3 regions of the Nocardia jiangsuensis genome follow, and region 2 is predicted to be linked to each of the others. Evidence: riboswitches for the same ligand, from Rfam matches in the RefSeq annotation. Region 2 holds a riboswitch; each other region holds the start of a gene.
What was found. A riboswitch is a leader RNA that binds a small molecule or an ion and turns the genes downstream of it on or off. The one in region 2 is predicted to bind cobalamin.

Region 1 (10,090 bases), on a different contig from region 2:
CGACAAGGAGAAGCAGCTCGTCGCCAAGCGCGCCGAGCGGGAGAAGCAGTGGCGCTCCGGTGACCTGGACGTCGTCGCCGAGGTGGACGACGAGCAGATCGCCGAGGTGCTGGCGAACTGGACCGGCATCCCGGTCTTCAAGCTCACCGAGGAGGAGACCACCCGGCTGCTCCGCATGGAGGACGAGCTGCACAAGCGGATCATCGGCCAGGAGGACGCGGTCAAGGCGGTCTCCAAGGCGATCCGCCGCACCCGTGCCGGGCTGAAGGATCCCAAGCGCCCCTCGGGCTCGTTCATCTTCGCCGGCCCGTCCGGTGTCGGTAAGACCGAGCTCTCCAAGGCGCTGGCGAACTTCCTCTTCGGCGACGACGACGCGCTCATCCAGATCGACATGGGCGAGTTCCACGACCGCTTCACCGCCTCGCGGCTCTTCGGTGCCCCTCCCGGGTACGTCGGCTACGAGGAGGGCGGGCAGCTCACCGAGAAGGTGCGCCGCAAGCCGTTCTCGGTGGTGCTGTTCGACGAGATCGAGAAGGCGCACCAGGAGATCTACAACACGCTCCTGCAGGTGCTCGAGGACGGCCGCCTGACCGATGGCCAGGGCCGCACGGTCGACTTCAAGAACACCGTGCTGATCTTCACCTCGAACCTCGGCACCTCGGACATCTCCAAGGCGGTCGGGCTCGGCTTCGCGCAGTCGAACGCCGCCGGCTCGAACTACGAGCGGATGAAGCTCAAGGTCAACGACGAGCTGAAGAAGCACTTCCGCCCGGAGTTCCTGAACCGCATCGACGACGTGATCGTCTTCCACCAGCTCACCAGCGAGCAGATCGTCATGATGGTGGACCTGATGATCAACCGGGTCGCGACCCAGCTGCGGAACAAGGACATGGAGATCGAGCTCGCCCCACAGGCCAAGAGCCTGCTGGCCAAGCGCGGGTTCGACCCGGTGCTCGGTGCCCGTCCGCTGCGCCGCACGATCCAGCGCGAGATCGAGGACCAGCTGTCCGAGAAGATCCTCTTCGGGGAGCTCGGTGCGGGGCAGACGGTCGTCGTCGACGTCGAGGGCTGGGATGGTGAGGGGTCCGGTGAGGATGCCAAGTTCACCTTCTCCACGAAGGCGAAGTTGACCAAACCGGTCGTCGCGGAGTCGGAAGCCGTGCTCGCCGCCGCCGGTGAGGGTTCTTCCGTCGATCTCTCCGGCGAGTAGTCGTCAGCTCGGGAAGGCCCGCTCCCCTCCGGGGGAGCGGGCCTTCCCCGTTGTGCGGGGGTTCGGGGGCGGAGCCCCCGAGTGATCAGTTCTCTTCTTTTTCCGGGCCGGGAACGGCGGCGAGGCGGGCCTGGGCGGGGAGGCGCGCCGCCACCCGGAACCCACCACTCGGGCGCGGCCCCGCGGTGAGCGCACCGCCCAGTTCGTGCGCCCGCTCCCGCATACCGATGATCCCGTCCCCGCCGCGCGGCCCGGGGACCCGCGGCGGCGGAGCGGCGGGCCGGGTGTTGTCGACGGTGATGTCGACCGAATCGGCGGCATACCGAAGCGTCACCGTCGCCTCTGCCCCCGGCGCGTGCCGCTGCACGTTGCGCAGCGACTCCACGACGATCCCGGCCCCGACCGCATCGATCGCCGCGGGCAGTGGCGCAGCGGTGCCGATCACCCGGTACGTCACGGCGACCCCGGACGAGCGAGCCCGCTGCATGATCCCGTCCAGATCATCGAGGCTCGGCGCATCCGGCTTGGGCGCAGGCCTCGGCGCCGCGGGAACCTCGGCGGGCTCCGCCCGCCGAGCCTCCTTCTGCGGCCGAGCCAGGAATCCGGCCGTCCGCCCGAGCAGCCCCTCGTCCCGCACGGGACGATCGTCACCCGCCTCCGGCTCCTCCGCCCGCACCCCGGTCCGGCGCAGACTGCTCAGCAGCTCCTGCGCGTCCTCGAGCGCGGCCCTGCTCGCCGTCTTCACCGCCGCGAGCGCCACCACCACCTGCTGCGGCTTGCGCTCGGCCAGCTCCAGCGCGAGCCCGGACTGCTTGTTGATGGCGGAGAGGCTGTGCACGACCACCCCGTGCAGCTCCTCGGCGAGCGCGAGCCGCTCGGCAGCGCTCTCCCGCTCGCGCAGCGCGATGCCCTCCCACGGCTCGGCCTCCTCCAGCCGCTGCGCGTAGCGCACCAGCTCGGCGCGCTGGCGGAGCAGCTCGGCGGTGCCCGCCAGCGCGACCGCCCAGCCGAGCGCGCCGAGCGCCTGCCAGCCGTGGGTCTCCCGGCCGAGCAGCGCGGGCAGCGGCCAGACCATGCACAGGTAGGCCACCGGTATCGCCGGGTAGGTGTAGCGCGGCGGCGCTACGGCGGCCGCGGCGAGGAAGGCGGCGGCGGGCGCGGCGAGCGCCGGGAGATAGTGCTGCCCGAGCAACGGGTAGGCGATCGCCACCGCGAACACCACGTACAGCACCGGCAGCGGGTGGTATCGGCGCAGTACCAGCGCGACCGGACCGGCGATGAGCAGCGCGGTTCCGAGCGCGTCCAGCGGGTCGGTGGCGACCTCTCGCAGGTCGAGCGCGAAGCCGATGGCGAGCTGCAGCACCGCGACCCCGCCCGCGAGCCCCCAATCCCACACCACCGAACCGCGATTCGTCTCACCTGGCGCTCTCACCCCGCCAGACTATGCGCCGCGGCCGCACGGCGCGGCAGGAGTACACACCCCCGCCGCGTACTCCGGGCACACCGCCGGTGACCACGGGTATGGTCTCGGGATGGTCGATCAGTCGATTCGTCTTCCGGATCTGTCCGCCCGGCCGCACGAGCTCGCGGTGGAGCGGGTCATGTCCGCCTCGGCCGGCCTGCTCTTCGCGGCGTGGACCAGGGGCTTCGATCTGTGGCTGGCAGAACCTGATTCGCTGCTGCTGTCCGGTGCGGTGAATACCCCGTTCTTCTTCGAGACCGAGAACGGCGGCGTCCGGCACCCGCACTACGGCCGGTTCCTGCGGCTGGAGAACGAGCGGCTGGTGGAGCTGACCTGGGTGAGCGCGGATACCCGCGGCGCCGAGACCGTGGTCTCGGTGCAGTTCGTCCGGCAGCCGCGCGGCATCCGGCTGCGGCTGCGGCACTCCGGCTTCGCCGATCCGGGCGCAAGGGACGCGCACCGGGATGCGTGGCCCGCCGTGCTGGAGCAGCTGGACAAGCGGCTGAGCGCGGTCGGGTAGTACCGCGCCGCCGGGGCGAGTAGGTTCGTCGCGAACCCCCGCACTCCCTCCCGAAAGGATCGTGATGCCAACTCGTAGCGCGCGCACCGCGTGGACCGGCGGCCTGCAGGACGGCTCCGGCCAGGTCGAACTGGCCAGCTCGGGCGTCGGCAAGTACGACGTGTCGTTCCCGAAGCGCTCGGCCGACGACGCCGGCGGCGCCACCAGCCCCGAGGAGCTCATCGCCGCCGCGCACTCCTCCTGCTACGCCATGGCGCTCTCCGCACAGGTCGCCGCCGCCGGCGGCACCCCGGAGAGCCTCGACGTCACCGCCGACGTCACGCTCGGCCCCGACCCGGACGGCGGCTTCCGGATCAGCCGGATCGCGCTGACCGTGCGCGGCAGGGCGGCGGGCATCGACGCCGACCAGTTCGCCACCGCGGCCGCCGAGGCCAAGGCGGGCTGCCCGGTGAGCAAGGCGCTGGCCGGCGTCTCCGACATCACGCTGGACGCGACCTTCGAGTCCTGACCGGTACGGCGGCGCCGCCGGCTCGGGCGAACCAGCGCCGCGCGGCCGGGGTGTACATGGCAGCCACCGCGACCAGCACCGCGAGCACGTGCACCGCGCGCACCGCGGCGAGCAGCAGCCCGTGCGGTCCGAGCGCGGCGAAGGGGTCGGTGAGCGAGTCCGCGGAGAGCAGCCTGGCCGCGGGCTCCACGACCAGCGATGCCAGCCCGGCGACGCCGATGCCGACGGTGAGCAGCCCCCGCGCCCAGCGGTCACCGTGCACCATGCGCAGCACCACCGCGAGAACCAGCAGGTAGAGAGCGCCTCGCCAGAGCAGCGGGGCGGCGCCGGTCTCATCGATCCGGGCCAGCCCCTCCAGGACCCCCGCGGCGAGCGCGGTGAGGAATCCGGCGCAAGCCACCCGGACCGGGCGCGGCGCCGCCGGACCGGTGGCGGGGATGGAAAGCGAACGGGCAGTGTCGGCCATGACGCCGACACTGCCCGCTCCGACGCGGACCGCGGATCACGCCGCGGTAGCGACCTCTTCCCGTACCGGGGTACGGGGTCCGGCCGCGAACTCGGTGAGCGCCGCGAACAGCAGCCCGAGCGCAACCCACAGCGTGCCGGAGACCGCGAGCGACGAGACCCGGAACTCCCACAGCAGGCTCGCCGGGAAATCCGCCCCGACCTCGTCGACGCCGGGGAGCAGCACGTAGCCGAGGGTCACGACGACGACGAAGGCCGCGACCCCGCCGATCAGCCGCACGGAGTGCAGCTGATCGGCCAGCAACCGGTAGCCGTAGGCCGCCGCGGCGACCGCGACCAACCCGAGCAGCACGGCAGCCACCCAGAGCCAGGTGCGGTCGTCGATGGTCTCCGGATCGCCGACCGCGGGCGGATTCGCCGGGTACTTGAAGAACGGAACGAGCACGACGGCGAGCCAGCCGGCCAGTGCGACCGCGAGGCCGAAGAGCGGCCCGCCGCCGAACCGCCGCAGCAGGTACACCGCCGCGCCGACGATCACGCCGAACGCCGCACCGGCGAGGCCGAGCGCGAGGAACTGCCCGAACTTCTGCCCGTCCCGGCTGACCAGCGCCTCGTCCTCGTCGTGCGAGTGCCCGGCCGGTTCGCCGGTGTGCGGATGGGCCGCCGCGGCCGCCTCCTCGATCGCGATGGCCGCGTCGACCTTCGGCTCACCGACGAAGTAGCCGACGGTGGCCGCGAGCAACCCCGCGATCACCCCCGCGAGCAGCCCCCGCAGCAGCAGGGTCCGCAGGGGTTCGGTCAGTGGCACGGAAGCCCCAGCAGGTGCCGTCCGTCGTGCATCAGCTCGTGCAGGTACATCCCGGAGCGGGAGACGGCACCCTGGTCGAAGCCGACCAGGTAGAGCGTGAGCAGGGCGAGCAGGACGACGCCGACCGTGACCAGGATGGTGGCGAGTGATTCCGATACCCGGGATGCGGGCGAGTGCGCGATGGCCATGCGAGTCCTCCTGGGGTGTACGCGACCCCGTCGTTTCGACGCGACGGTGCCGGTGTCTGGCTCTGAACAGTGGCGCGACCGCTCCGGAGTCTCACCGGATTACCGCAACACCCTCGCTGCTTCCCCGGAAACTGTGACATCGCAAAACCCCCCTCGTCAACAGCGTGACGAGGGGTGATCGCAACCGGGGTCAGCCCTGCGGCTTGCCTGCCACGTCGAGCACGACCTCGAACTCCAGCAGCGACGCGCCGGTCGCCACCGGCTTGCGCGCCTCGCCCGCGTGCGCCTCCCGCGCCGGGCCGTCCCGCCAAGCGGCGAACGACTCCTCGGACTCCCACTGCGTCACCACGAAGTACCGGTTCTCCCCGGCCGTGGGGCGGAGCAGCTGGAAGCCGAGGAACCCGGGGGAGTTCTCCACCGCGTGTGCCCGGTGCGCGAAGCGCTTCTCCAGCTCGGCGCCCGCGCCCTCGGGAATCTCGATCGCATTGATCTTCACAACAGCCATGGTTCCAACGTAGCGGCTCGCGCCGCCTACGCTCGGTGCCCATGCTCTACGACGAAGGCGGCACGGGGGTGCCCATCCTGTTGCTGCACGGGCTGATGGGCAGCGCGCGAACCTGGAGCGATCAGCTCGGGTGGCTGCGCGAGTTCGGCCACGTGTACACCTTCGACGCCGCGGGGCACGGGCGTCCGGCCCCCGCCGAGCTCGGCACCGAGGCCTTCGTCGCCGATCTGGCCGCGGCCACCGCGGCGATCGCGGACCCCATGGTGCTGGTCGGGCACTCGATGGGGGCGCTGCACGGGTGGGTCTTCGCGGCCGCCCACCCGGAGCGGGTGCGGGCGCTGGTCGTGGAGGACATCGCGCCGGATTTCCGCGGGCGCACCGCGGCCGGGTGGGCGGCCATGATCGACGGCTGGCCGCAGCCCTTCCCGGACGAGGCGGCGGTGCTGAGCTATTTCGGCGATGTCGCCGGGCGGTATTTCCTGCGCGCATTCCGGCGGGACGGCGACGGATATCGGCTGCACGGGGCCGTGTCGACATTCCGGGATATCTCCGAGGAGTGGGGCGGCCGCGATTTCTGGGCGCAGTGGGAGGCGCTGCGAATTCCGGCCCTGCTGATCGAGGGCGAATTCACCATCACGCCCGCCGGACAGATGCGGCGCATGGCCGAGCGGGCAGGCACCCGCTACGTGTGGGTCGCGGGCGCCGGGCACCTGGTGCACGACGAGCAACCCCAGCGCTACCGCGAGGAAGTGGAGTCGTTCCTGCGTGACGTGCTCACCCGCGGATAGCCCGGACGGCGCGGCGGACTCGCGCTCCGAGAGAGCGACGAGCGGCGCTTCGCGTGCGGTGGCCCCGGTGCGCTGCGGGGCAGCGTACGGTGCCGGGGCCGGTGGCTACCGGCTTCCCTCGCCCGCCAGGGCGAACAACCCCTCGGCGGTCTGCTCGATCAGCCCGTCCACCAGCAGCGAATCCAGCGCGCGGGCGCGCTGCCCCGGATCCCGCGGCCAGGCCAGGTCCAACCGCAGCCGCTCGACCGGCCCGTCGGCGGCGCGCAGCACGTCGAGCAGGCGGCCGCGCGCCTGCCGGTCGGTGCCCTCGTACTTCTGCGTCTTCCGCACCACCTCGGCGGCCGGACGCCCCGCGGCGACCCATGCGCAACGCGGCAGCGGGCATGCCGCGCAGGCGGGGGAGCGGGCCGTGCAGACGGTGGCGCCCAGCTCCATGAGCGCCGCGGAGAAGACGGCCGCACGCTGCACCCGGGCGGGCAGGAGCGCCTCGGTCTCCGGCAAATCGCGCGGCGACGGGTTGCCCGCGTCACCGAGCCCGTGCACCGCGCGCGCCACCACCCGGCGCACATTGGTGTCGACGACCGGCACCCGCTGCCCGTAGGCGAAGCAGGCCACCGCGCGCGCGGTGTACGCGCCGATGCCGGGCAGCGCGAGCAGCAGTTCCACGTCGTCGGGCACCTCGTCGCCGTACCGCTCGGCCAGCACCGTCGCGCACTCGTGCAACCGCAGCGCCCGGCGCGGATACCCGAGCTTGCCCCAGGCCCGCAGCACCTCCCCCTGCGAAGCGGCCGCCATGGCCGACGGCACCGGCCAGCGGGCCACCCATTCCCGCCAGATCGGCTCCACCCGCACCACCGGCGTTTGCTGCAGCATGATCTCGCTCATCAGGATCTGCCACGCCGTCACCCCGGGCCCGCGCCACGGCAGGTCCCGCGCGGTGGCGGTGTACCAGTCGATCAGCACACCGGTGTCGATCGCTCCGTACTCCGGCAGCGTGCGCGCGGCAGCGCCCTTCCTCACGGTTTCCCACCTCGTCCTGCACAATGGTCGCTATGCCTGGTTCCAACCCGATCAGCTCGTGGAAGTCCCTGCGCGAGGGTAACGACCGCTTCGTCAACGGCACGCTGCAGCATCCCGGCCAGGGAGTGGCCGACCGTGCCAAGCTCGTCGGCGGGCAGCATCCGTCCGCGATCCTGTTCGGCTGCGGCGATTCTCGCGTCGCCGCCGAGTTGATCTTCGATCGCGGCCTCGGCGACATGTTCGTGGTGCGCACCGCTGGTCACGTGGTCGACGGCTCGGTGCTCGGCTCCATCGAGTACGGCGTCGCGGTGCTGGACGTCCCGCTCATCGTGGTGCTCGGCCACGACAGCTGCGGTGCCGTGAAGGCCACCATCGACACCCTGGACGGCGGCGCCGTGCCCGGCGGTTTCATCCGAGACGTGGTCGAGCGGGTCGCGCCATCGATCCTGGCAGGCAGGCGCGAGGGGCTCTCCACCGTCGACGAGCTGGAGGCGCGGCACGTGGTGGAGACCGGCAACCTGATCACCGAGCGCTCGGCGATCGTGGCCGAGCGGGTCAAGGCGGGCACGCTCGCCATCGCCTGCGTGAACTACAAGCTCGCCGAGGGCAAGGCCTGGCTGCACCACGTGATCGGGGACATCGGCGAAGCCGTCTGAACACGGTCCCGGACATCCGCCCAGGTAGGCCTGGTCCCCGGCGGCCGGGAGCGGCCGACACGCCGAGGCCCTCGGCCCACGATCCAAGCGCTGCGCTTACCGTTGAGGCGTGCTGGAACCCACTGGGCCGCTGCCTCCCGAGATCTACTGGCGACGTCGTGTTTTCGCCATCGGCATTCTGGTCCTCGCGCTCGCGCTGGTGATCTGGCTGGTGGTGATGGTCGCCAGGGGTGGCACCTCGCCCGGCGGCACGGCCGCGACGAGCACGACGACGGAGTCGAACGCGCCCGCGGGCGGCTCGGGTGCGAGCGCGGCGAGCAGCTCGGCCGAGTCGGATGTGGCGCCGTGCTCGGACCAGTCGCTCGCGGTGAAGGTGAGCGTCGGCCAGCCGACCTACCGCAGGGGCGAGCAGCCGGTGTTCGGCATCGTCATCACGAACATCTCCGCGGCCCCGTGCAGCAGGGACATGGGCTCGGGCATGCAGCAGATCTCGGTGCAGACGCTCGACGGCACGCGCAGGCTGTGGAACAGCGTGGACTGCTACCCCGACGGCCAGCCCGACATCAGGACGCTGGAGCGCGGCCAGCAGGCGGCCTTCACCGTGACCTGGTCCGGCTCGACCTCGCAGCCGAACTGCGCGGGCGAGCGGGTGCCGGTGCCCTCCGGCGCCTACGCCGTGCTGGCGCAGCTCGGCGGGGTCCGCAGCACCGCCGAGCCCTTCAACATCGGCTGAGCGGCGCTCGGCCGGGTCCGCGGCCGCCGGGCCCGACGGCAGCCGGGTCACCTGGCCGCGGCGGTGGCCGGCTACCCGGCCGGACCGGGCGGCGGGCTCAGCCGACCTCGGCGACCTCCGCCGGGGCCGGGCGCGCCCGCCGGATCCCGGCCAGCCGCAGCGCCGAGCGCACGTCGGCGACCTCGTGCACCTTCATGCCGGTCTTGCGGGCATCGAAACCGGGCGGAACCAGCGCGGTGGTGAAGCCGAGCCGCTCCGCCTCGGCCAGCCTGCGCGCGGCATTGGTCACCCGGCGCACCTCACCGGCCAGCCCGACCTCGCCGAGGATCACCCACCCCGGCGGCAGCGCGACATCCCGCGCCGCGCTCGCCAGCGCCAGCGCGACCGCCAGATCGGCCACCGGCTCGACCAGCCGCATCCCGCCGACGGTGGCGGCGTAGACGTCCTGCTTGCCCACGTACACCCCGCAGCGGCTCTGCAGCACGGCAAGGATCATCGAGACCCGGTTGTAGTCCAGCCCGCTCACCGCGCGCCGCGGCGCCGGTGCCTGGGTGTCGACGGTGAGCCCCTGCACCTCGCTCACCAGCGGGCGCTTGCCGTCCATGGCCACGGTCACCGCGGTGCCGGGCACGGTGTCGGTGCGGTGGTGCAGGAAGAGCCCGGAGGGGTCGGCCACGCCGACGATGCCGTCGTCGTGCAGCTCGAAGCAGCCCACCTCGTCGGCGCTGCCGAAGCGGTTCTTCAGCCCGCGCACCATGCGCAGCGTGGTGTTCTTGTCGCCCTCGAACTGCAGCACCACGTCGACCAGGTGCTCCAGCGTGCGCGGCCCGGCGACGCTGCCGTCCTTGGTGACGTGCCCGACCAGCAGCACCGCGACCCCGCTCGCCTTGGCCAGCGAGGTGAGCGCGGCGGCCACCGCGCGCACCTGGCTGACGCCGCCGATCACGCCGTCCTCGGCCGGGGCGATCATGGTCTGCACCGAGTCGACGACGAGCAGCGTCGGCCGCACCTGCTCGACGTGACCGAGCACGACCGCGAGATCGGACTCGGCGGCCAGGTAGACCCGCTCGTGCACCGCGCCGGTGCGGTCGGCGCGGAGCCGCACCTGCCCGGCCGACTCCTCCGCGGTCACGTACAGCGAGCGCTCGTCCCGCGCCGCGGCCCAGCGGTGCGCGACCTCGAGCAGCAGCGTCGACTTGCCCACCCCCGGCTCGCCGGAGAGCAGCA
Region 2 (10,090 bases):
CCGGAGAGTTCCAGCGTGAGCCGCAGCTCGTAGAGGTCGCGAACCACCGGAATGCTCGGCCGCACCGGCGCGAAGCCGACCTCCTCGCGGCGCAGCAGACCATCGGCGCAGAGCATGGCCAGCGCCTCCCTGGCCGGGGTGCGCGAGATGCCGAAGCGCGCGGAGACCTTCGGCTCGGTCAGCCGCTGCTCGAAGCCGATGCGGCCGTTCATGAGGTCGTCGCGCAGCGCCGCGTAGACGGTGTCGCGGAGTGAGCCGGGCGGGGTGGACGTGCGGGTGCGCACCGGTGTCGCCATGGCTGTATACGCTAGGAATCCGCGGTTTCCGCGAGATCACCGCGCGTAACCGCCGGGTAAGCGAATTCCGGACCCCGGCGACCTTGCCGCGGGGCGCGGAGTCCGACCTGTGCAGATGGTTCGTTTCGCGGCCGCAGGACGTCGTAGCCCGCCGGGCGACATCGTGCGGCGGGCGAGAGGGAACCCGGTGGGAATTCGGGACTGTCCCGCAGACCTGCCCGCGGTGCCGGACACGCCGTGTCCGGCGGCCGTCGCCTCCCGGACGGGCGCTACGCCGACCTGCCCGACGCTACCCGGTCGACACCTGCGCACACCCGGCCGGGTGACGTCCGGTCGGTCAGCTGATCTGGGTTCCGGACCAGCCGAAGCTGAAGCTGTGGCCCTTGGCAGTGCAGAGCAGCGCGCCCCTGCCGCCGCCGATGCAGCTGGCGCCGCCGTTGCTCAGGGTGCCGTCGATGGGCGGGCTGCCCGCGCGCCCGTGCGGGCCGAAGAGCCCGAAGGTCGGGTGAGCGGGCAGGAAGGGAAGGTCGATGGCGAGGTCGTAGACGGTGAAGCCGAAGAGGTTCGTGCCGCCCGGGATATCGCAGCCGACATCCCCGTTGGCTCGGATCGCGCAGTTGGACCCGCCGTAACTGAAATACACGGTGCTGTCGCCCGGTTGCGCGGCGGCGGCCTGCATCCCCGGCACGGCGAGGGCGGCGGCGAGGAGCGTTCGAAGCCTCGTGGAACGACCATAACTGCTGCGAACATCAATGTTCACTGATCTGTGGACCGTGAGTGTCGTGCGCGGGCACCCGTTCCCCGGTGATCCGCTATATTCGTCGGTGCAGCTGGTTCGCCGGCGGCGGAGTCGAAGGAGCCCCTGACCCGCCCGCCTGCGTCGAAGCCCGGAGAGCGATTCCCCGGGTGAGAGGGAACCCGGTGGAAATCCGGGACTGTCCCGCAGCGGTGAGTGGGAACGACAGCCGTCACCCGCACTGGGCACCCGCCTGGGAAGCGACGGTCGGTAGGACCAGCCCCGGGCCCCCGGGGCCGACCCGATCTCGGGTCGACGCCCACGAGTCCGAAGACCTGCCCGTTGTACCGGGGACGCCGTCCCCGGTGGTCGTCGCCTCGTGGATCGGGCGCTACGCCGAGTGGACCCGGGCACGGGAACAATGCTCACGGGCTCCACCTGCGTGCGCTTCGAATGGGCGGCGGTCCTGGCTGCTGCTGATGGAGCTCATCGATGTCGAACACCACCTTTACCGCGACCGTGCTGGGGTTCCCGCGCGTCGGCCCCAACCGGGAACTCAAGCGCGCCACGGAGTCCTACTGGGCGGGTCGCACCAACGCCCAGGCCCTGCACGCCGTCGCGAAGGAGCTGCGCACCGCGCAGCTGACGGCGGCCCTCGACGCCGGGCTCGATTCGGTGCCGGTGGGCACCTTCTCCTACTACGACCAGGTGCTCGACACCGCCGTCCTGCTCGGCGCGCTGCCGCAGCGGGTATCCGGGATCGCCGACGAGCTGGACCGGTACTTCGCCGCCGCCCGCGGCAATGCCGAGGTCGCCCCGCTCGAGATGACCAAGTGGTTCGACACGAACTACCACTACCTGGTGCCCGAACTCGCCGCGGACACCGCCTTCGCGCTGCACCCGGAGAAGCCGCTGGCCGAGTTGCAGGAGGCGCTGGCGCTCGGCGTGCCCGCTCGGCCGGTGGTCGTCGGGCCGGTCACCTTCCTGAAGCTGGCCAAGTCGGTGGACGGCAGCGACCTGCTCGACCGGCTGCCCGACCTGATCCCGCTGTACGAGCGGCTGCTCGGGCTGCTCGCCGAGGCCGGGGCGGAGTGGGTCCAGCTGGACGAGCCCTCGCTGGTCACCGATCTCACCGAGGCCGAGCTGGCGGCGGTGCGCGGCACCTACCGGCGGCTCTCGGAGGTCACGGTGCGTCCGGCGATCCTGGTGGCCGCCTACTTCGGCCGCCTCGGCGTGGCGCTGCCCGCGCTGGCGGAGACCGGGATCGATGGCATCGCCGTCGACCTGGTCGCGGGCGGGGACGCGGATGTCGCCGCGGCCCGGTCGATCACCGACAAGCTGATCGTCGCCGGCGTGATCGACGGCCACAACATCTGGCGGGCCGACCCCGACCACGCGCTGCCGCGGCTGACCGAGCTGCGCGACGCCGGGGTGGCCGTCGCCGTCTCCAGCTCGTGCTCGCTGCTGCACGTCCCCTACGGCCTGGCCCCGGAGACCGACCTGGACCAGCGGCTGCGCGGCTGGCTCGCCTTCGGCGACGAGAAGCTCGCCGAGATCCGGGTGCTCGCCACCGCGCTCACCGAGGGCGAGAGCGCGGTCGCCGACCAGCTCGAGATCGCGCGCACCGCGGTGGCCGACCGCGGGGCCGACCCGCGCCTGCGCGTGGACTCGGTGCGCGAGCGCCTCGACGACCTGGACGCGGCCGCGACCCGTCGCGCCCCCGCCGACGAGCGCCGCGTCCTGCAGCAGGAGCGGCTGAACCTGCCGCTGCTGCCGACCACCACCATCGGCTCCTACCCGCAGACCGGCCGGATCCGGGTGGCCCGCGCCGAATTCCGCCGCGGCGAGATCGACCGGGCCGAGTACGACACCCGCATGCGCGCCGAGATCGCCGAGGTCATCGCGCTGCAGGAGGAGATCGGGCTGGACGTGCTCGTGCACGGCGAGCCGGAGCGCAACGACATGGTGCAGTACTTCGCCGAGCAGCTCGACGGCTTCGCCGCGACGGTCAACGGCTGGGTGCAGTCCTACGGCACCCGCTGCGTGCGCCCGCCGATCGTCTACGGCGACGTGGCGCGCCCGGCGGTGATGACCGTCGAGTGGATCACCTACGCCCAGTCGCTGACCGCCAAGCCGGTCAAGGGCATGCTGACCGGCCCGGTCACCATCCTGGCCTGGTCGTTCATCCGCGACGACCAGCCGCTCGCCGACACCGCGCGGCAGATCGCACTGGCCATCCGGGACGAGACGGTGGATCTGGAGGCGGCGGGCATCGGTGTCGTCCAGGTGGACGAGCCCGCGCTGCGCGAACTGCTGCCGCTGCGCCGGGCCGACCAGGCCGCCTACCTGGACTGGGCGGTCGAGGCGTTCCGGCTCGCCACCGCCGGCGTCGCCGACGCCACCCAGATCCACACCCACCTCTGCTACTCGGAGTTCGGCGAGGTCATCGGGGCGATCCACGGCCTGGACGCCGACGTCACCTCGATCGAGGCGGCGCGCTCGCACATGGAGGTGCTCGACGACCTCAATGCGATCGGCTTCGACCTCGGCGTCGGCCCTGGTGTCTACGACATCCACTCGCCGCGGGTTCCCGGCGCGGAGGAGGTACGGAAGTCGCTGGAGCTGGCGCTGAAAGCCGTTCCGGCCGAACGGCTGTGGGTCAACCCGGACTGCGGGCTCAAGACCCGCAGCACCGCCGAGGTGACCGCCTCGCTGCGCAACCTCGTCGCGGCGGCGCAGGCGCTGCGCTGACCCGCCCCGGGGCGGCTCCTTGCCGCCCCGGGGTGTCCCTTCCAGCCCCGAGGCCACTATGCGTAACCTCCCGCGGGCGGCACGATGACCGTCCGAACCACGCCCGCCGCCCGCTCGGTCGTGGCGAACCTGCGTACCGACGCCACCGCCCCCGTCCCGTTCTCCGTGGAGTTCAACCCGCCGCGCGACGCCGAAGGCGAAACCCGGCTGTGGCGCGCCGTCCGGCAATTCGAGCGCCTGCACCCGGCTTTCGTCTCGATGACCTACGGCGCGGGCGGCTCCACCAAGGACCGCACCGCCCGTATCACCGGGCAGCTGGCCCAGCAGACCACGCTGCTCCCGGTGGCGCACCTGACCGCCGTCGGGCACAGCCGCGCCGAGCTGCGCGCGCTGGTCGGCACCTACGCCGACAGCGGCATCCGCGACATCCTCGTCCTGCGCGGCGACCCGCCGGGCGACCCGCTCGGCGACTGGCACCGGCACCCCGCCGGGGTCACGTACGCCGAGGAGTTGGTCCGCATGGTCCGCGACCTCGGCGACTTCGACGTCGGGGTGGCCTCCTTCCCGCAGGGCCACCACCGCTCACCGGACCTGGAGACCGACACGGCGTATCCGGCCGCGAAACTCAGGGCCGGAGCGGAGTACTCGATCACCCAGATGTTCTTCGGCGTCGAGCACTACCTGCGGCTGCGCGACCGGCTCGCCGCGCACGACCCGGTCGAGGGCGCGAAACCGATCATCCCCGAGCTCATGCCGATCACCTCGCTGCGCACCGTGCGCCGCGCGGTGGAGCTGTGCGGGCGCGACCTGCCCGCGCCGGTCCTGGACCGGCTGCACGGGGCCGCGGGCGACGGCCCGGAGGAGAACCGTGCCGCCGTGCGCGCGGCAGGCATCGAGATCGCCACCGAGCTGGCGCAGCGGCTCATCGACGAGGGTGCGCCGTGCCTGCACTTCGTCACCCTCAACTTCGCCAAGGCCACGACCGAGGTGCTCGCCAACTTCGGCTACCGGGCGACCGCCGGGCCGTAATCTGCCCGCACCCGATCGGTCCAGCCGGCCGGTCCGGAGATCACCGGCACTCCGTGAAGTGCGCCGTACCGCCGATCTGCGCGGCCGGTTCGGCTACGAGCTCTGAGCTCGGGGGATCCGGTCTGCGACGAGGCCGAAGGCGGCGGCGAGCGGGGCCGCGGCGGCGAGGTCGCCGGTGATGCCGAGCGCGCCCGTCTCGATGGCGGTGCCGAGTGCGAGCGTGCCGTTGGCGAGCTCGGTGAGGACGGCGATGTCGGCGGCGAGCACCGCGCGCGGCGATTCGGCGGGCAGTGCGCGGAACTCGATCCGCTCCTGGGTGATCGTGAAGCGGAAAGCCGCTCCGCTCGTGCGGAGTTCGTAGACGCCGTCGGCCCCCGGCGCCGATCGGAACCTGGCCTCCATGGCAAGGGCGACCAGCTCGGGATCGAGGTGCTGCGTCGGCTCGGGGGCGCCCAGCCTGGGCAGGCCCCAGCGGGAGAGCGAGTGGAAGACCGGGCGCAGCGCCTCACCGTCGGGGGTCAGCTGGTAGACGGTCGACGCAGCGGGGGGCGGCAGGGTGGTCCTGGTGATGACGCCCGCGGCGTCGAGTTCCTTCAGGCGCTGGCTGAGCAGGCCGGTTCCGATGCCGGGGAGGCCGTCGATCAGGTCGGTGTAGCGCTTGGGGCCGAGCAGCAGGTTGCGCAGGATGAGCATCGACCAGCGCTCGCCGAGCAGGTCGAGAGCGTGGGCGATGCCGCAGTACTGGTTGTAGGAGCGCTTGGCCATGGTTCCGGAAGCTTAACCTTCCGAACCCTGTACTTCAGAAATCGTAAGTGCTAACTTCTCAATTCAGAACAGTCGAGAGGGGAGTTCGCTCATGGTGTCGAACGAGGGCACGACCGTTCCGGTCGCGCTGGCGGTGGGCCGGGTACTGCTCGGTGCCGCCTCGCTGGGTGCGCCGCACGCGCTGAACCGCGCCTTCGGGGCGCGCAGTACGCCGGAGTCGCTGTATCTGATGCGCGTGTACGGGATCCGGGCGCTGGCCATGGGTTTCGGCTATCTCACCGCCGGTCCGCGGGAGCGGGCGCGGTGGCTGCGGCTCGGGTTGCTGATCGACGTCAGCGACACCGTGGCCGGTCTCGGGAACGTGCGGCGGGGGGATATCTCGCCGCGGACGGCGTGGCCCCTGGTCGCCTTGACCGGCGCATACGCCGTAGCCGAGGCGATTCGGCTGAGCGTGCGATAGCTATCCGGCGTCGCTGTGCCTGGCGTACGCCGCTTCGCGGACGGTGTCGTCGTCCTCCAGCCCCGCCCCGAGCGCGCCGCCCACCGTGGCGAGCGAACACGTCAGCCAGGCCAGCTCCAGGTAGTCCCCGATCCCGACCGGATGCCCCAGCGCCTCGGCGAACCCGGCGGGCACCACCAGGAACGCCGCCGCCAGCACCGCCAACCCGAACAGCGCCAGGTAGAAGGCGCCGACCCCGATCAGCACGGTGGCGATGGTCGCGATGTTGAACATCGCCACCTGCTCCCGCATCCGCCGCTGCGGCGCCCGCTCCCACAGGTCGGCCCCGATCACCAGGGTGGCCGCGATGGCCACGATCGACCCGACCGTCGCCAAGGACGACCGCACCGCGCCGAAGGTGTCCGCCATCCGCCAGATATCCGACGTGATCAGCGCGAACACCCCTGCCGCCGCGGCCGCCGCCAGCGCCCGCGAGAGCCGCAGGGTGAGCCGCCACGGCTGATTGGCCCGCACCATGCCGGTGATCAGCCGCAGATTGCCGGTCAGGACGCGGGCGGTGAAGGCCGAGGCGCCCGGCTCGGTGTCGGTGCCGAGTTCGCGCACCCGGTGGGTCAGTTCGGTGGGATCGTCCGGGTCGTCGCCGAGCAGGCGCGCCACGAGTTCGGCCGCGATCTCGTTCAGGCGCCTGCCGCGGCCGCGGGGGCCGAGCGCGGGGATCGAGATCACCGCGACGCCGTGCAGCGGGCTGGCGTGGGCCAGCACCGGGCGCCGGCGTTCGTGCAGCGGGAGGTCGGTGACGTCGAGGACCACGTCCCAGCCGCGGGCCAGCATCATCTCTCGCGCGGCCGCCACGATCTCGCCGTCGCCGGCCGGGGGCGTGACCAGGCGGTCTTCGACCAGGTCGACCTCCCACTCGGCTCCGGCCAGGCGGGTGCCGAGTCCGGTGGCGAAGGCGGGGTCGCCCAGGTGCCGGCGGGCCAGTTCGATTGCCGGGCCGGGTGCCGCCACCACGCCGAGAACGACCCGCGGCTCGCCGTGCTCCTGATCGACGCCGCTCGGCGCTTCGTCTGTCGTCACGTCGAGACATTCAAGACGTGCTGTCGGGTCCGAACCAAACCGGAAGTCGTAGGGACCACTTCCGGACCTCGAGGAGAACACACTCAACGGTAGAAGTCGACGATCATCACGTCGCGGGAACCGCTGACCTGGTTGCTCGCGGGCAGGATGTCGGAGACGCAGTGCAGGAGGCGGCGATCATCGACGATCAGGGTGTCGCCGCGCTCGGCGAGAGTTGTGGTGATGACCTCGTCACCCCGGTACAACGAGGTGCGGCCGCCGCGGCAGCGGTAGTCGAACAGGTGGACGGCGAACGCGACGTTACCGTCGCGATGGATCCCCTCCGGTGTGGGAGAGGCGGGTTCGCCTTCGGATGCCTCGATGCGGAACAGATGGACATCGGCGTTCCAGGCGCTGGGCTCTGCCAGTGCGGTGGACACGATCTCGGTGTCGAGCGCGACGAGCGCCTGGAACAGCCCGCTCTGCCAGGTCGGAGTCATGATCGGCTGGTAGTGCCGATCGATCCCACCTGCGTAGGGGTTGGTCTCCGGTGTCTGGAAATAGGGCCCGTGCGGGCGTGGCCGCAGGTCGCCGCCCTGGGTGGTGTGGAATCGGCCGTAGCGGCGTCGCCGGAAGCGGTGACCGGAATGGAGATAGTGGTCGAGCGGGAGGTCGTCCCAGGCGCGGTGGAGCCGGTCCCATCCGGGACCGGCTCCGACGTGACGCAGGATGGTCGCCGATTCTTCGAAGGCGAATCCGTCGTGCTGAACCTTGCGGGCGATTCTCGCGATGTCGGCCGCGCTGTCCCGTTCGGTACCGGAGAACACCGACATCGTCGCCCCACCCTCTGCCAGCGAATCCCCGAGCGGGTCAGACCCGGATCGCCCGCATGTTGTCGACCAGGCGCATCATCGGCCGATGACTCTGTGCGCGTGCCGGATTCGGGAAACGGACGTTGTGTCGGTAGTAGCGGTGGAAGGCGATCACCAGGGCGGCGTACTCGGCCAGACGCGGCAGGATCGCGCGGTCGTCCTCGGTCAGCGGCAGCACGGCGTGGTAGCCCTCGACGAGGCGCTCCGTCCGTTCGATGTCGATGTGGTCGTCGAGGCGGGCAAGTCCGACGACGGCCATTCCGAGGTCGAGCAGCGGGTCGTCCAGCGACGCGGTCTCCCAGTCGATGACCGCCAGGGTGTGGTCGGGCCGCTCGATCAGGTTGTCGGCGAACAGATCTCCGTGCGTGATGGTGTCGGGCCGGGTACCGTGATCGCCGCGCAACCGATCCAGGCGGGTCCGCAGCCAATCGGCGAACTCGTGGTCGGTGAACCGGGAGATCTCGGCTTCCTGCTGCTCCGAAAGACGCCGAGTGTGTCGCGGCAGGCTGGGCAGGTCGACGGGCGCGCGGTGCAGCGAGGCCAGTGTGGCGCCGGCGTCACCGAGCAGCGGGACCGGCAGCGAATCGTGAACAGTACCTTCGATCCACCGTTTCAGGACGGCCGGGCGGGCGTTCGCCTCGGTCACCGTCCGGCCGTCGCGAGCGGGCACGATCTCGGCAGTCGGAAGGCCGTGCTCGAACAGTGCCGTGGTGACCTGGACGAGTCGGTGAGCCGTGACCGGGTCGTGGTTGTCCAGGACGGTCAGCACGTAGGTGTCGGTGTCGGTGCCGACGGTGAAGCTCGAGTTGGCGGCGCCACCGGGTAGAACACGGATCGACGGGTTGTGCAGACCGTAGTCGGTGCTGACACGTGCGAGGTCCACGTCGTCGATCGTGGTGTAGTCGGCCATCGGCTGCGAGTCACGTCCTTTCGGTTGTCATGAGTTGCCTGCGCCGTTCCGAGACGAGCAGGCGCCAGCGATTTCGGGCAGCTGGTTGCCCTTCGATCCAGTCGGCTCGTGCGACATCAGGGGGGAGATTCGAGCCGGTGAACATGTGCGCGATCTCGATGAGATAGGCGAACTCGTCACCGTGAACGCAGTCGTACAACCAGCTACGGGCCTGCTCGGTCAGCGTATCGGACTCGAGGACGGCGGCATGGAAGCAGGCGGCGAGGGACGCGTAGGCGCACAGCGAGCTCAACCCGGCTGCCCGCGTGGTGGCGGCGACCGCACGGGCGCGGCCGGGTAACTCGGGATCGTGGCCCGCGTCGGCCACCAGGCGGGCGACCTCGACCTGCAGTGTGGCCCAGCCGACGGGCGCGGCGCCGAGCAGGTTCGTCGCGTGGTCGATCTGCTCCAGCGCGCGTGGCCGGTCCTCGAAAGCGGCGGAGAACGACAGGTAGGCCTGGCACAGCGCGGCTTCTCCGCTGAACCCGGCTCGGAAGGCGTCGTCACGGGCACGGGCGAGGCAGGCGCACGCCATGGATATATCGCCCTGCGACCACCAGAGTTCACCGCGGGCGCGATGTTGTTTGCCGTCGTCGCCGAGGGTTTCCACGGTGGTGAGCGCATCGCGGAAGCGCCCGAGCCGCCGGGCCAGGTGGAACAGTCCGCGTGCGGCGTCTGCGGACAACCGCCCGCCGGCGTCGGCGACGAGCCGCATACCGTTCATGGAGGCGGCCAGATGCCCGAGGTCGCGTTCGCACATCGCCAGGTAGTAGCGCGGAAGCTCGACGAGGTCAGGGGGCAGATGCCCGGCATCCAGCACCGCGCGCAGTTCGTCGGCGGTCCGGTGCCGGGGAACGCGGTTGCGTCGGGCGATGATTCCGAGGGTGGTGATCAGTGCTGTCGCCGCGCCGCCGGTCGGTGGCGGGAAGCCCCTCGGCAGCAGGGGATCGCCGACCTCGAGCGAGTCCCACACCGAATCGCCGACGTAGGCGAAGGCGGCATCGATGAGCCAATCCAACGGAAGGTCGAAATCGCGAGCCAGCCGCAGCCCCTGGGTCAGACAGTTGACCAGAATGCGGCGGTCCCCGCGAGCGGCGGTGCGATCCCGGCCGGTGCCGAGGGCGTCGAAGGCGCGCTGGGCAGCGCGCCGCCAGTCGGCGGCGCTCCAGCTGTCCT
Region 3 (10,090 bases), on a different contig from region 2:
CGGCGGCGTAGCCGTGCCCCGCGGCGGCGAGCGCGACGCAGAGCAGCGCGAAAACCGTCGCGCGGCAGACTCGTACGGCCGGCAGCGCTCCCGCGCCTGGCATCATCGCCGCATCCACCCCCTGCCGGACGGTCTTCGTGCCGGACAGCGTAAGCCGGTGCGCCCGGGCGGGGTTGCGCCGGGGCCGACACCGATGCTGTTGCCGGCGGCCGGGTCAGGGCACGCTTACTCCTGCCGGTGGGTGCGGCGGTGCACGTTCGAGCGAGTGCTGCGGGTACGAGGTCGTGTCCGACGGCGGGCACCTGCTGCGCGACGGCTACGGCTTCCTCCACGCCCCCGCGGCGTGGTCGGCCGCGAGGTCGACGATCCCGTCGGCCAGCCGCTCGAGCACCCACTGCTGGTGGCTGATCACGAGTAGCGCGACGCCCGAGCCGCGCAGGTCGTCGAGGATGTCGAGGACGACCTCGGCGGCGCGCCGGTCGAGCGAGGCGGTGATCTCGTCGCAGAGCAGCACCTCGGGTCCGGCGGCGAGGGCACGGGCCAGCGCGGCGCGCTGCTGCTGCCCGCCGGAGAGCCGGTCCGGGCGGCGCGCGGCCAGCTCCGGGGCGAGCCGGACCGCCGCCAGCAGCCTGCTGGTCTCGCGGGTGGCGGCGGGGGCGGTCATTCCGCGCAGCAGCCGCAGCGGGCGCGCGATCTGCGTGCCGATCGAGTGCGCGGGGTTGAGCGACGTCGCCGGATTCTGGCAGACCAGCTGGATCGCGCGCCGCTGCGCGATCGGCCGGTGATCCACGCGCGGGTGCAGTGGCTGCCCGCGCAGGGTGAGGGTTCCGCGGTCGGGCGGGTGCAGCCCGGCCAGGGTGCGGGCGACGGTGGTCTTGCCCGCCCCAGACGGGCCCGTGAGCGCGAGGCAGTGGCCGGGGCGCAGCGTGAACGACAGGTCGGTGGCGACGGGCCGCCCGCGCCGGTGGCCGGTGGTGAGGCCGTCGACCCGGAGAATGGCCTCGCGCGCGCTGTGCGGCAGCGTTTTCCGCGCCACTTCCGGTGCCGGCGCGAGGTCGGCCACGGGCCGGAAGGAGATCAGCCTGCCCCGCTCCAGCTCGGCGACGTGCTGCACGATCGGAGCGAGCGCGGCCGGGTCGTGGGTGATCACGAGCAGCGTGGCGGCGGTGTCCCGGCGCAGGGTGCGGACGAGATCCGCCCTGGCGGCGGCGTCGAGCCCGGTGGTCGGCTCGTCGAGGACGACGACCGCCGGGTCACCGAGCAGCGCCATGGCCAGCAGCACCCGCTGCTGCTGGCCGCCGGAGAGCTGGTGCGGGTGGCGGCGGCGGAATGCGCGGTCGTCGGGCAACCCGACCCGGCGCAGCGCGGTGCCGACGGAATCGCCGTGCAGCCGGGTGATCTCGGCGAGCGCGGTGCCGATCCGCAGGGCGGGGTTCAGCCCGGACCCCGGATCCTGCGGCACATACCCCACCGCGCGCGAACCGGACTCCACCGACACCTGCCCCGTCGCGGACAACCCGGCCGGGAGCGCACCCAGAATCGCGAGCGCGAGCGTCGTCTTCCCGGCACCGGAGTCCCCGACCACCGCCACTGCGGAACCCGCGGGCAGGTCGAGATCGATGCCGTCGAGCACCGTGGCGCCGTCGGCGGCCAGCACCCGCAACCCGCGCACTCGCACCCCGCCGCCGCCGCCGGACACCGGCGGCAGCGCGGGCCCGGCGGCGCCCGGGTCGAGCGCCCGGTCGGAGATCATGTTCACGGCGACGACCAGCACCATGATCAGCAGCGCCGGGGCGAGCACCGCCAGCGGCTGCTGGGCGAACCCCTGCCGGTTCTCGGTGATCATGAGCGCCCAGTCCGCCGACGGCGGGCGCAGCCCGAGCCCGAGGAAGCTGCTCACCGCCACGATCGACACGGTGGCCGAGAGCCGGACCCCGGCGTCGGCGGCGAGCACCGGCCGCAGATTCGGCAACACCTCGACCAGCGCCAGCCGCCACAGCGGCTCGCCGCGGGCCCGCGCGCTCTCCACGTAGCCGGTGGCGGCGATCTCCACCGTCGCGGTGCGCACGATCCGCACGATCCACGGCACCGCGGCCAGCGCGGCCGCGGTCGCCACCGCCGCCGGGCCCGCGCCGAGCGCGGTCGCGATCACCGCGAGCAGCAGGAACCACGGCAGCACCACGATCGCGTCCACCGGACGGCTGATCCACGGATCGGCGCGCCGCCGCAGCCCGGCCACCACCCCCAGCCCGGCCCCGGCGGCGTAGGCGAGCGTCAGCGAGAGCGCCGCGATCGAGACCAGCGGCAGCCCGCCGTGCAGGACCCGGGAGAGCACGTCGCGGCCGATCACGTCGGTGCCGAGCGGGTGCGCCGCGGCGGGTGGCAGGAACGGCGCGCCTGCCACCGCGGTCGGGGGATGCGGGGCGAGCAGCGGCCCGGCCAGCACCAGCAGCAGGAGCGCCGCCGCCAGCACGGCCCAGCCGGTTCTGATTCCGCTCATCGTCGCTCCAGTACCAGGTCGCGTGCGCGCGGGGAGGTCAGCATGGTCACCAGGTCGGCGATCAGGTAGAGCCCGACCCCGGCCGCGGCGAGCAGCACCGCCGCGGACTGCACGAAGGGGAAGTCGCGCCCCGCCACCGCGCGCAGCAACTCCTGGGCGACCCCCGGGTACACGAACAGCGTCTCCACCACCGCGATCCCGCCGATCAGCCCGACCAGCGCACCGGCGAGCGGATGCACCGCCGCCGAGATCGCGTTCGGCGCCACGTGCCGCAGCAGCAACCGCGGCCCGCGCACCCCGTTGAGCCGCGCGGTGCGGATGTAGGGGGCCGCCATCACCTGCGCGGTCTGCGCGCGCACCATCCGCACCGGGTGCGGCGCCAGCCCGGCCAGCAGGCACAGCACCGGGAGCACCAGGATCTCCGGCCTGCTCCACGCCGACGCCCCGGTCGGCAGCAGCGAGACCGCGGGCAGCAGCCGCAGCGTCAGCGCCACCGTGGCGATCAGCACCACCCCGGAGACGAAGGGCGGCAACGACTCCGCGGTCAGCGCACCCATGCTGATCGCCCGGTCGGTGCGCGAGCCCGGCCGCGCCCCGGCGACCAGCCCGAGCCCGATCGCCAGCGGCACCAGCAGCACCGCGGTCACCAGCGCCAGCGTCGCGCTGTTCGCCAACCGGCCGAGCAGCACATCGGCCACCGGCCGCCCGGAGAGCAGCGAGGTGCCGAGGTCGCCGTGCGCGAACCGCACCACCCAGTCGGCGAACCGGACCGGCGCGGGCCGGTCCAGCCCGAGCTCGGCGCGCAGCGCCGCCAGCTGCTCCCGGCTCGGCTCGGCCCCGCCCTGGCGCGCCAGGAGCACCGTCGCCGCATCCGAATCCAGCGCCTCGAACAGCACGAACACCAGCACCGCCACCACCGCGAGCACGACGGCGGCGGTGCCGAGCCTGCGCAGCGCCCACCGGGTGAGCGCCCAGCTCACCCGGCGAGCCAGGTGGTGGCGTAGTTGGCCCAGTCGTCGGTGCCGGGCACCCCGTCGCGCATGCCGCCGACCTTCGCGCGCGCCGCGTCCGGGCGCTTGGCGAAGCTGTGCAGGATGAGCCCGCCCTCGTTCCAGAGCTCCTCCTGCAGCTCGGCGTAGAGCGCGGTGCGGCGGGCCGGGTCCATGGCGGCGCGGGCCTCGGCGAACCCGGCGTCCCAGCCGGGGCGGCGCCAGCCGGTGCCGTTGCTGGGCGAGGTGCTGGTGGCGGTCTGGCCGTAGAAGTAGTCCAGGCTGTAGTTCCACCAGCCGAGCTGGGTGAGCGGCCGCTTACCGCTGATCTGCGAGAAGTAGGTGTCGGCGGGGGCGGATTCGAGCCGGATGGTGATGCCCGCCTTCGCGGCGTGCTCGGCGAAGAGCGTGGCGGCCTCCACCTGGCCGGGCAGCCCGTCCGCCGTCGGCAGCGTGACCGTCAGGTTCTCCCTGCCCGCCTCGCGCAGCAGCGCGCGCGCCCGCTCCGGGTCGTAGGCGCGCTGCGGCAGCCGGTCGTTGTAGAAGGGGGCGCCCTTGCCGTAGATGTCGTTGCCGACCTCGCCGTAGCCGTAGTACAGCGCGTCGGTCATGGCCTGCCGGTCCACCGCGAGCCGCATGGCCTGGCGCACCCGGACGTCGTCGAAGGGTGCCATGTCCACCCGCATCTGGAAGGCGCCCATGAGCCCGGCGGGCGGCACGATCACGCGCGCGTCGGGGTCACCGGCCAGGGTACGGGCCTGCAGGTAGCTCATCTCGTGCACCACCTCGGCCGCGCCGGAGAGGAAGGCGTTCATCCTGGCCTCGGTCTCCGCGATCTGGATGATCTCGACCTCGTCCAGCAGGGCGGGGCCGTCCCAGTGCAGGTCGTTGCGGCGCAGCAGCGTCCGGTCGCCCGGCGCCCAGTTCGCCAGCGCGAACGGGCCGGTGCCGACCGGGAGGGTGCGCGCGTCGAAGGTGGTGCTGCCCGCCTTGATCACGTAGCAGTACCAGCCGGCCAGCACCGAGCCGAAATCGGCGAGCGGATACTTCATCTGCACCACCACCGCGTGCTCGCCGTCGGCGCGGGTGCGGGCCAGGTCGATCATCGACAGATCGCCCGACGACGGCTTGGCCGGGTCGAGCATGCGCTCGAAGCTGAACAGCACGTCGCGCGAGGTCAGCGGCGAGCCGTCGCTGAACCGCACGCCCCGGCGCAGCCGGATCCGCCACGAGCTGCCGTCCGCGTTCGGCTCCAGCGCCTCGGCCAGCCGGTAGCGCAGCGTGAGGTCGTTGTTGTAGGCGACCAGCTTGTCCCAGACGTTCTTCGCCACCGCGCCGCCCGCGGAGCTGCCCGCCTCGTACGGGTCGAGCACGTCGGCGGTGGCCGAGCGGCCGGCGATCGCGGTGCGCAGCCGCCCGCCCGGCCGCGGCGGGCCGTCGGCCACCGGCGGCGCGCCGCCGCTGCCGCAGCCGGTCAGCAGCGCGGCGCCGCCGAGCGTCAGCCCGGCCGTGCCGATCAGGAATCCGCGCCTGCCGATGCGGGCGCGCGGTGTGGAGTTGTGCATGACCATCCTCGTGGGTGTGTTCCCGGTACCGCGGACGCAGGTGTCCTGGCTCCCGGATCGACGCTCCCCACCGGCCTTCCGACCCGGGTAGGTCGTGGCCACGAAATCGGCGGATCACTCCTCGGTGACAGTTGCGGGACAGCCCCGGATTCGCACCGGTGTTCCCTGCCTTCCGTCGCGGAACGTTACCGGGGCGAACCGGTGAACGGGGCGCGCTGGATAACAGAGCGAGTGCTCTGTTATGGTGTGGTCATGCCGCGCCCCCGCCTGCACGATCTCGACGCGCTGATGGACGTCGCCGAGCGCATGGCCGTGGAATCGGGCCCCGCCGCGGTCACCGTGCGCGCCCTGTCGCAGGCCGCCGGGGTCTCGAACGGCGCGATCTACCACGCCTTCGGCTCCCGGCCCGCGCTGCTCGGCCGGGTGTGGCTGCGTGCGGCGCGAGGCTTCCTCGCGCTGCAGCGGCAGGCCGTGCGCAGCGCGCAGGGCGGCGCGGTGGAGGCGGTCGTCGCGGCCGCCGACACGCCCGCGGAATTCCTCGTGCGACAGCCGGTCTCGGCGCGTTTCCTGCTCGCCGTCGCCCGGGAGGAGCTGCTCGGCTCCGGCGACATCCCGGACGACCTCGCCGCGGAACTCCGCCACCTCGACCGGGTCCTGACCGAGCTGTTCGTCACCCTGTCCCACGACGTCTTCGCCCGCGACGACCGCGAAGCCGTCGCGGTCATCCGCGACTGCGTGGTCGAACTGCCCACCGCGCTGCTCCTGCGCGGCAATCGTGCACCCGCCCCGCCGGTCCGCGAACGCCTCGCCGCCGCGGTCCGCGCGGTCCTCGCCCTGACTCCGCCCCCACCGACGTGAAGGAACCACCGTGACCGCGACCCTGCGCTACGAGGGCGGCATCGCCGTCCTCACCCTCGGCACCGACGAGAACCGCTTCTCCCCGGACTGGCTCGACACCGTCGCCGCCCACCTCGACGCCGTCGAGCGCGCTGCCGTCGGCCTGATCACCATCGGCACCGGCAAGTTCTACTCCAACGGCCTCGACCTGGAGTGGCTGCTGGCCAACGGCGAGCACGCGCAGGAGTACCTCGCCCGCGTCCAGGAACTCTTCGCCCGCATCCTGACCTTCCCGATGCCGACCGTCGCCGCGGTCAACGGCCACAGCTTCGGCGCGGGCGCCATGCTCGGCCTGGCGCACGACTACCGCCTCATGCGCGCCGACCGCGGCTACTACTGCTTCCCCGAGGTCGACATCGACATCACCTTCACCCCGGGCATGGCCGCGCTCATCCAGGCCAAGCTCACCCCGCAGGCGGCGCTCACCGCCATGACGACCGGCCACCGCTTCGGTGCGGGCGACGCCCTCGCGGCCGGGCTCGTCGACGGCACCGCCGCCGAACCCGAGCTGCTCACCGCGGCGCTCGCCCGGCTCGCGCCGCTCACCGGCAAGAATCCCGCGACCGTTGCCGGGATCAAGGCCGCCATGTTCGGCAGCGTCACCGCCGCGCTGCGCTGAGTACGGTGGGCGCATGGAGATACGCGCCGTCCTGCCCGGCGACCGGGCCGAACTGCTCACGCTGAGCAGCCGCGCCGGGGCGGGCTCGCCGACCGAATCCATCTGGGGGCACGCCGAATCCGAGGCAGCGGTGTATCTCACCCCGTACTTCGAGCTGGAGCCGGAGTCGCTGTTCGTCGCGGTGTCCGGCGGGGAACTGGCCGGGTACCTGGCCGGCTGCGTCGACACCGCCGCGTTCCCGAGCGAGGAGGAGCGCATGCGCCGGGCGATGAGCGACCACCGGCTGTTTTTCAAGCGCAGGCCACTGGCGTTCTTCGCCCGCGCCGGCATCGATGCCATGCGCCCCGGGCCGACCGCGGGGGAGCTGGACGACCCGCGCTACCCCGCGCACCTGCATATCAACCTCGTCCCCGAGGCGCGCGGGACCGGCGCCGCGGACGCACTCATGGCGCGCTGGTTCCTGCGGCTCGAGCAGGCGGGCGCGCCGGGCTGTTTCCTGCAGACCCTGGTCGAGAACACCAGGGCCGGAAAGTTCTTCGAGCGCTCGGGTTTCACCGATCACGGCCCGACGCCGCTCGTCCCCGGCCTGCGTTACCGGGGGGCGCGGGTGCATCAGCGCACGATGGTCCGCGCGTCGCGCTGATCGCGACGGCGGCGCAGGCGGCGGACGACGAACCAGCCGCAGGCGAGCACGGCGGCGGCGATCACCCCGTACTGGAAGACGGCGGTGTACGGCTCGACCCGATGCCAGTTCGCCCCGAGCGCGTACCCGGCCAGCACGAAGGCCGTGTTCCAGATCAGGCTGCCCGCGGCGGTGAGCACGCTGAAGTACAGGAAGTTCATCCGCTCGACTCCGGCGGGGATGGAGATGAAGCTGCGGAACATCGGGATCATCCGGCCGAAGAACACCGCCTTGCCGCCGTGTCTGCCGAACCAGGCCGCCGAGCGGTCGACATCGTCGGGGTCGAGCAGCGGGATGCGGCCAGCGATGCGGCGCAGCCGCTCGTGCCCGAGCCCGGCGCCGAGGCCGTAGAGCAGCCAGGCGCCGAGCAGCGAGCCGATCGTGGTCCAGACGATCGCCGACACCAGCGAGAAATCGCCGAGCCGGGCGGCGAAACCGGCCAGCGGCAGGATGACCTCGCTGGGTAGCGGCGGGAAGAGGTTCTCCAGGAAGACGGCGAGCCCGGCTCCCGGGCCGCCGAGCCGTTCCATCAGGTCGACGGCCCAGCCTGCGAGGCCGTCGGGCGGTGCGGATTCGATGGCGGGGCTCCTTCCGTCGCGGGCGGCGGGTGAACCGCCCATTTCGGGCATTCCCCGTCGGCGCGCCGGGACACCTCCGCCGGAATCAGCGCCGCAGCGCGGCGGTGAGCAGCTCGACGGTCTGGATGCGGCCGGTGCTCTCGTCGAGCGGCTCGGATTCGAACTGGCCGGCGGCGGCGGAGATCATGATCTCGTCCACGCCGTGCTCGGCGGCGAAGGCGCGCAGCCGCTTCGCCACGTCGTCGGGCTCGCCGATGAACCAGTTCCGCGCCTGGTGGTCGATGATCCGCCGCTCGGCCTCGTCGGAGGGGTTCGCGCGTACCTCGTCGACGGTCTCGGCGGCGCGCAGCGGCTTGTTCGAGCGCATGCGGGCCATCATGCGCAGGTGCGGAAGGGCGCGCTCGAAGGCCTCCTCGTGGGTCGGGGCGACGACGGCGTTCGCGGTGAGGAAGCTCTTCGGCTCCGGATGCTCGGCGGAGGGGCGGTACTGCGTGCGGTAGAGCGACATGGCGTGGTCCAGGTGGTCGCCGGCGAAGTGGTTCGCGAAGACGTAGGGCAGGCCGAGCTGGGCGGCCAGCCGCGCCGAGTAGTCGCTGGAGCCGAGCAGCCACACCTCGGGCGTGCTGGTCGCGACCGGAGTGGCCCTCACGGTGTACTCGCCGCCGGAGGCGAAGCGCAGGTTCGCGCCGTCGGGGTGCGAGAGCGCGATGATGTCCTTGATGTTGTCCGGGAAGCGGTCGACGTCGCTGGTCGCGCCGGACTGGCGCAGCAGCTGGGTGATCACCTGGTCGCTGCCGGGCGCGCGGCCGATGCCGAGGTCGATGCGGCCGGGCGCGAGCGCCGCCAGCGTGGAGAACTGCTCGGCCACGATGAGCGGGGAGTGGTTGGGCAGCATGACCCCGCCGGAGCCGAGCCGGACGCGCTCGGTGCGGCTCGCGGCGGCGGCGATGAGCACCGGCGGCGAGCTGGAGGCGATGGCGGGCATGTTGTGGTGCTCGGCGAACCAGTAGCGGTGCACGCCGAGCTCGTCGGCGCGCCGGACCAGCTGCATGGACGCCGCGACGGCCTGCGCGCTGGTCTGGCCGGTGCGCAGCGGGACGAGGTCGAGCAGGGAGAGGGTGAGTGCCATGGTCGTACCAATCCTTCGGACGGCGGGCGTCGCCGGTGGGTGGTCAGCCGCCGGTGGGGCGGCCGAGTGCGTCGATGGTGCGCCGGAGGTGCTCGAGCTCGTCGGCGGTGTGCGGGCAGACCTCGTCGATCTTGCCGGTGACGGCGCGGACCTCGGCCTCGAGCGCGAGCCCGCGCTCGGTGAGGTCGACCAGGACGCGGCGCTCGTCACCCGGATCCCGCCTTCGGGTCACCAGCCCGGCCGTCTCCAGACGCTTGACCAGGGGAGTGATGGTGCCGGTGTCCATCTCCAGGCAGGCGCCGAGCGCGCCGACGGTCCGGGGGGCGCCGTCGATGAGCGCGAGCACGACCAGGTACTGCGGGAAGGTCAGCCCCAGCGGTTCGAGGATGGGCTTGTGGTGGCGGATCATGCGGTTCGCCGCCCCGTAGAGCGCGAACGACAGCTGCCTGCCCAGCTCGCCGGTTCGTTCTCCAGCGCGTGATTCCATAGTGCACTAGATACTAGCGCGCTGGAGCAGGTGTCGCCACCGGGCCTCGATGCAGGGCTGTCCGGGGCCGCCTCCGGGATCTACTATAGGTTGTAGTAGTCGATTAGGGGGTTCTCGAATGGAAGTCATCACGGTCGAGCGCGTGATCGATGCGCCCGTCGAGCAGGTGTTCGACTGGCTCGCCGACGCGGGCAACTACCCGCGGTCGCCGGTCGTCCTGCGGGCGCGGCTCGTGCGGCCGGGCGTGGGCGCGCCGTACGGGGAAGGGGCCGTGCGGGTACTCGTCTGGGTGATCGGCTGGTTCCGCGAGCGGGTCACCGCCTACCGGCCGCCGCACGAGTTCGAGTACCTGGTCGAGCGGAGTTTTCCGCCCGCCCGGCACGAGGGCGGAAAGCTCACGTTCACCGCGGTGCCCGGTGGGACGGCAGTGGTGTGGACCACCACCGCCGAGATTCGGGTGCCGTTCGGCGCGGGGGTGCTCACGCGGGTGGTGGCGAAGCCGGTGATCGCGTTCGTCTTCGGCCGCGTGCTGGCCGCTGCGGATCGTGCCCTTCGCACCTGATGTGGTCTGCCGTGAACGGGCTCAGCAGGCTCCCGAACTGCGGCGCCGTGCCTCCGTCAGGTACCCCTCGAGCACCGCGCGC

Region 1: linked by a shared signal. The riboswitch ahead of ACFO0B_RS19515 (CbtB domain-containing protein) and the one ahead of metE (5-methyltetrahydropteroyltriglutamate--homocysteine S-methyltransferase) in region 2 are both predicted to bind cobalamin.
Region 3: linked by a shared signal. The riboswitch ahead of ACFO0B_RS24275 (ABC transporter substrate-binding protein) and the one ahead of metE (5-methyltetrahydropteroyltriglutamate--homocysteine S-methyltransferase) in region 2 are both predicted to bind cobalamin.

Annotation. Positions count from the first base shown of each region.
Region 1 is NZ_JBHSAX010000017.1:28,095-38,184, forward strand. Features, by position in the region: gene ACFO0B_RS19485 (ATP-dependent Clp protease ATP-binding subunit) at 1-1,210, shown strand, start outside; gene ACFO0B_RS19490 (sensor histidine kinase) at 1,296-2,642, opposite strand; gene ACFO0B_RS19495 (SRPBCC family protein) at 2,743-3,192, shown strand; gene ACFO0B_RS19500 (OsmC family peroxiredoxin) at 3,257-3,700, shown strand; gene ACFO0B_RS19505 (hypothetical protein) at 3,672-4,166, opposite strand; gene ACFO0B_RS19510 (CbtA family protein) at 4,203-4,973, opposite strand; gene ACFO0B_RS19515 (CbtB domain-containing protein) at 4,964-5,161, opposite strand; cobalamin riboswitch at 5,192-5,318, opposite strand; gene mhuD (mycobilin-forming heme oxygenase MhuD) at 5,352-5,666, opposite strand; gene ACFO0B_RS19525 (alpha/beta fold hydrolase) at 5,708-6,454, shown strand; gene ACFO0B_RS19530 (A/G-specific adenine glycosylase) at 6,560-7,474, opposite strand; gene ACFO0B_RS19535 (carbonic anhydrase) at 7,507-8,130, shown strand; gene ACFO0B_RS19540 (hypothetical protein) at 8,240-8,863, shown strand; gene radA (DNA repair protein RadA) at 8,961-10,090, opposite strand, start outside.
Region 2 is NZ_JBHSAX010000022.1:275,721-285,810, forward strand. Features, by position in the region: gene ACFO0B_RS27405 (GntR family transcriptional regulator) at 1-296, opposite strand, end outside; gene ACFO0B_RS27410 (hypothetical protein) at 634-975, opposite strand; cobalamin riboswitch at 1,184-1,389, shown strand; gene metE (5-methyltetrahydropteroyltriglutamate--homocysteine S-methyltransferase) at 1,525-3,783, shown strand; gene ACFO0B_RS27420 (methylenetetrahydrofolate reductase) at 3,868-4,812, shown strand; gene ACFO0B_RS27425 (winged helix-turn-helix transcriptional regulator) at 4,906-5,577, opposite strand; gene ACFO0B_RS27430 (hypothetical protein) at 5,669-6,037, shown strand; gene ACFO0B_RS27435 (hypothetical protein) at 6,038-7,114, opposite strand; gene ACFO0B_RS27440 (2OG-Fe dioxygenase family protein) at 7,198-7,926, opposite strand; gene ACFO0B_RS27445 (phosphotransferase) at 7,964-8,875, opposite strand; gene ACFO0B_RS27450 (hypothetical protein) at 8,886-10,090, opposite strand, start outside.
Region 3 is NZ_JBHSAX010000019.1:275,481-285,570, forward strand. Features, by position in the region: gene ACFO0B_RS24260 (hypothetical protein) at 1-106, opposite strand, end outside; gene ACFO0B_RS24265 (ABC transporter ATP-binding protein/permease) at 317-2,500, opposite strand; gene ACFO0B_RS24270 (ABC transporter permease) at 2,497-3,480, opposite strand; gene ACFO0B_RS24275 (ABC transporter substrate-binding protein) at 3,477-5,054, opposite strand; cobalamin riboswitch at 5,073-5,257, opposite strand; gene ACFO0B_RS24280 (TetR/AcrR family transcriptional regulator) at 5,307-5,912, shown strand; gene ACFO0B_RS24285 (enoyl-CoA hydratase-related protein) at 5,923-6,570, shown strand; gene ACFO0B_RS24290 (GNAT family N-acetyltransferase) at 6,584-7,213, shown strand; gene ACFO0B_RS24295 (DedA family protein) at 7,183-7,872, opposite strand; gene ACFO0B_RS24300 (LLM class flavin-dependent oxidoreductase) at 7,916-8,959, opposite strand; gene ACFO0B_RS24305 (MarR family winged helix-turn-helix transcriptional regulator) at 9,003-9,446, opposite strand; gene ACFO0B_RS24310 (SRPBCC family protein) at 9,565-10,008, shown strand.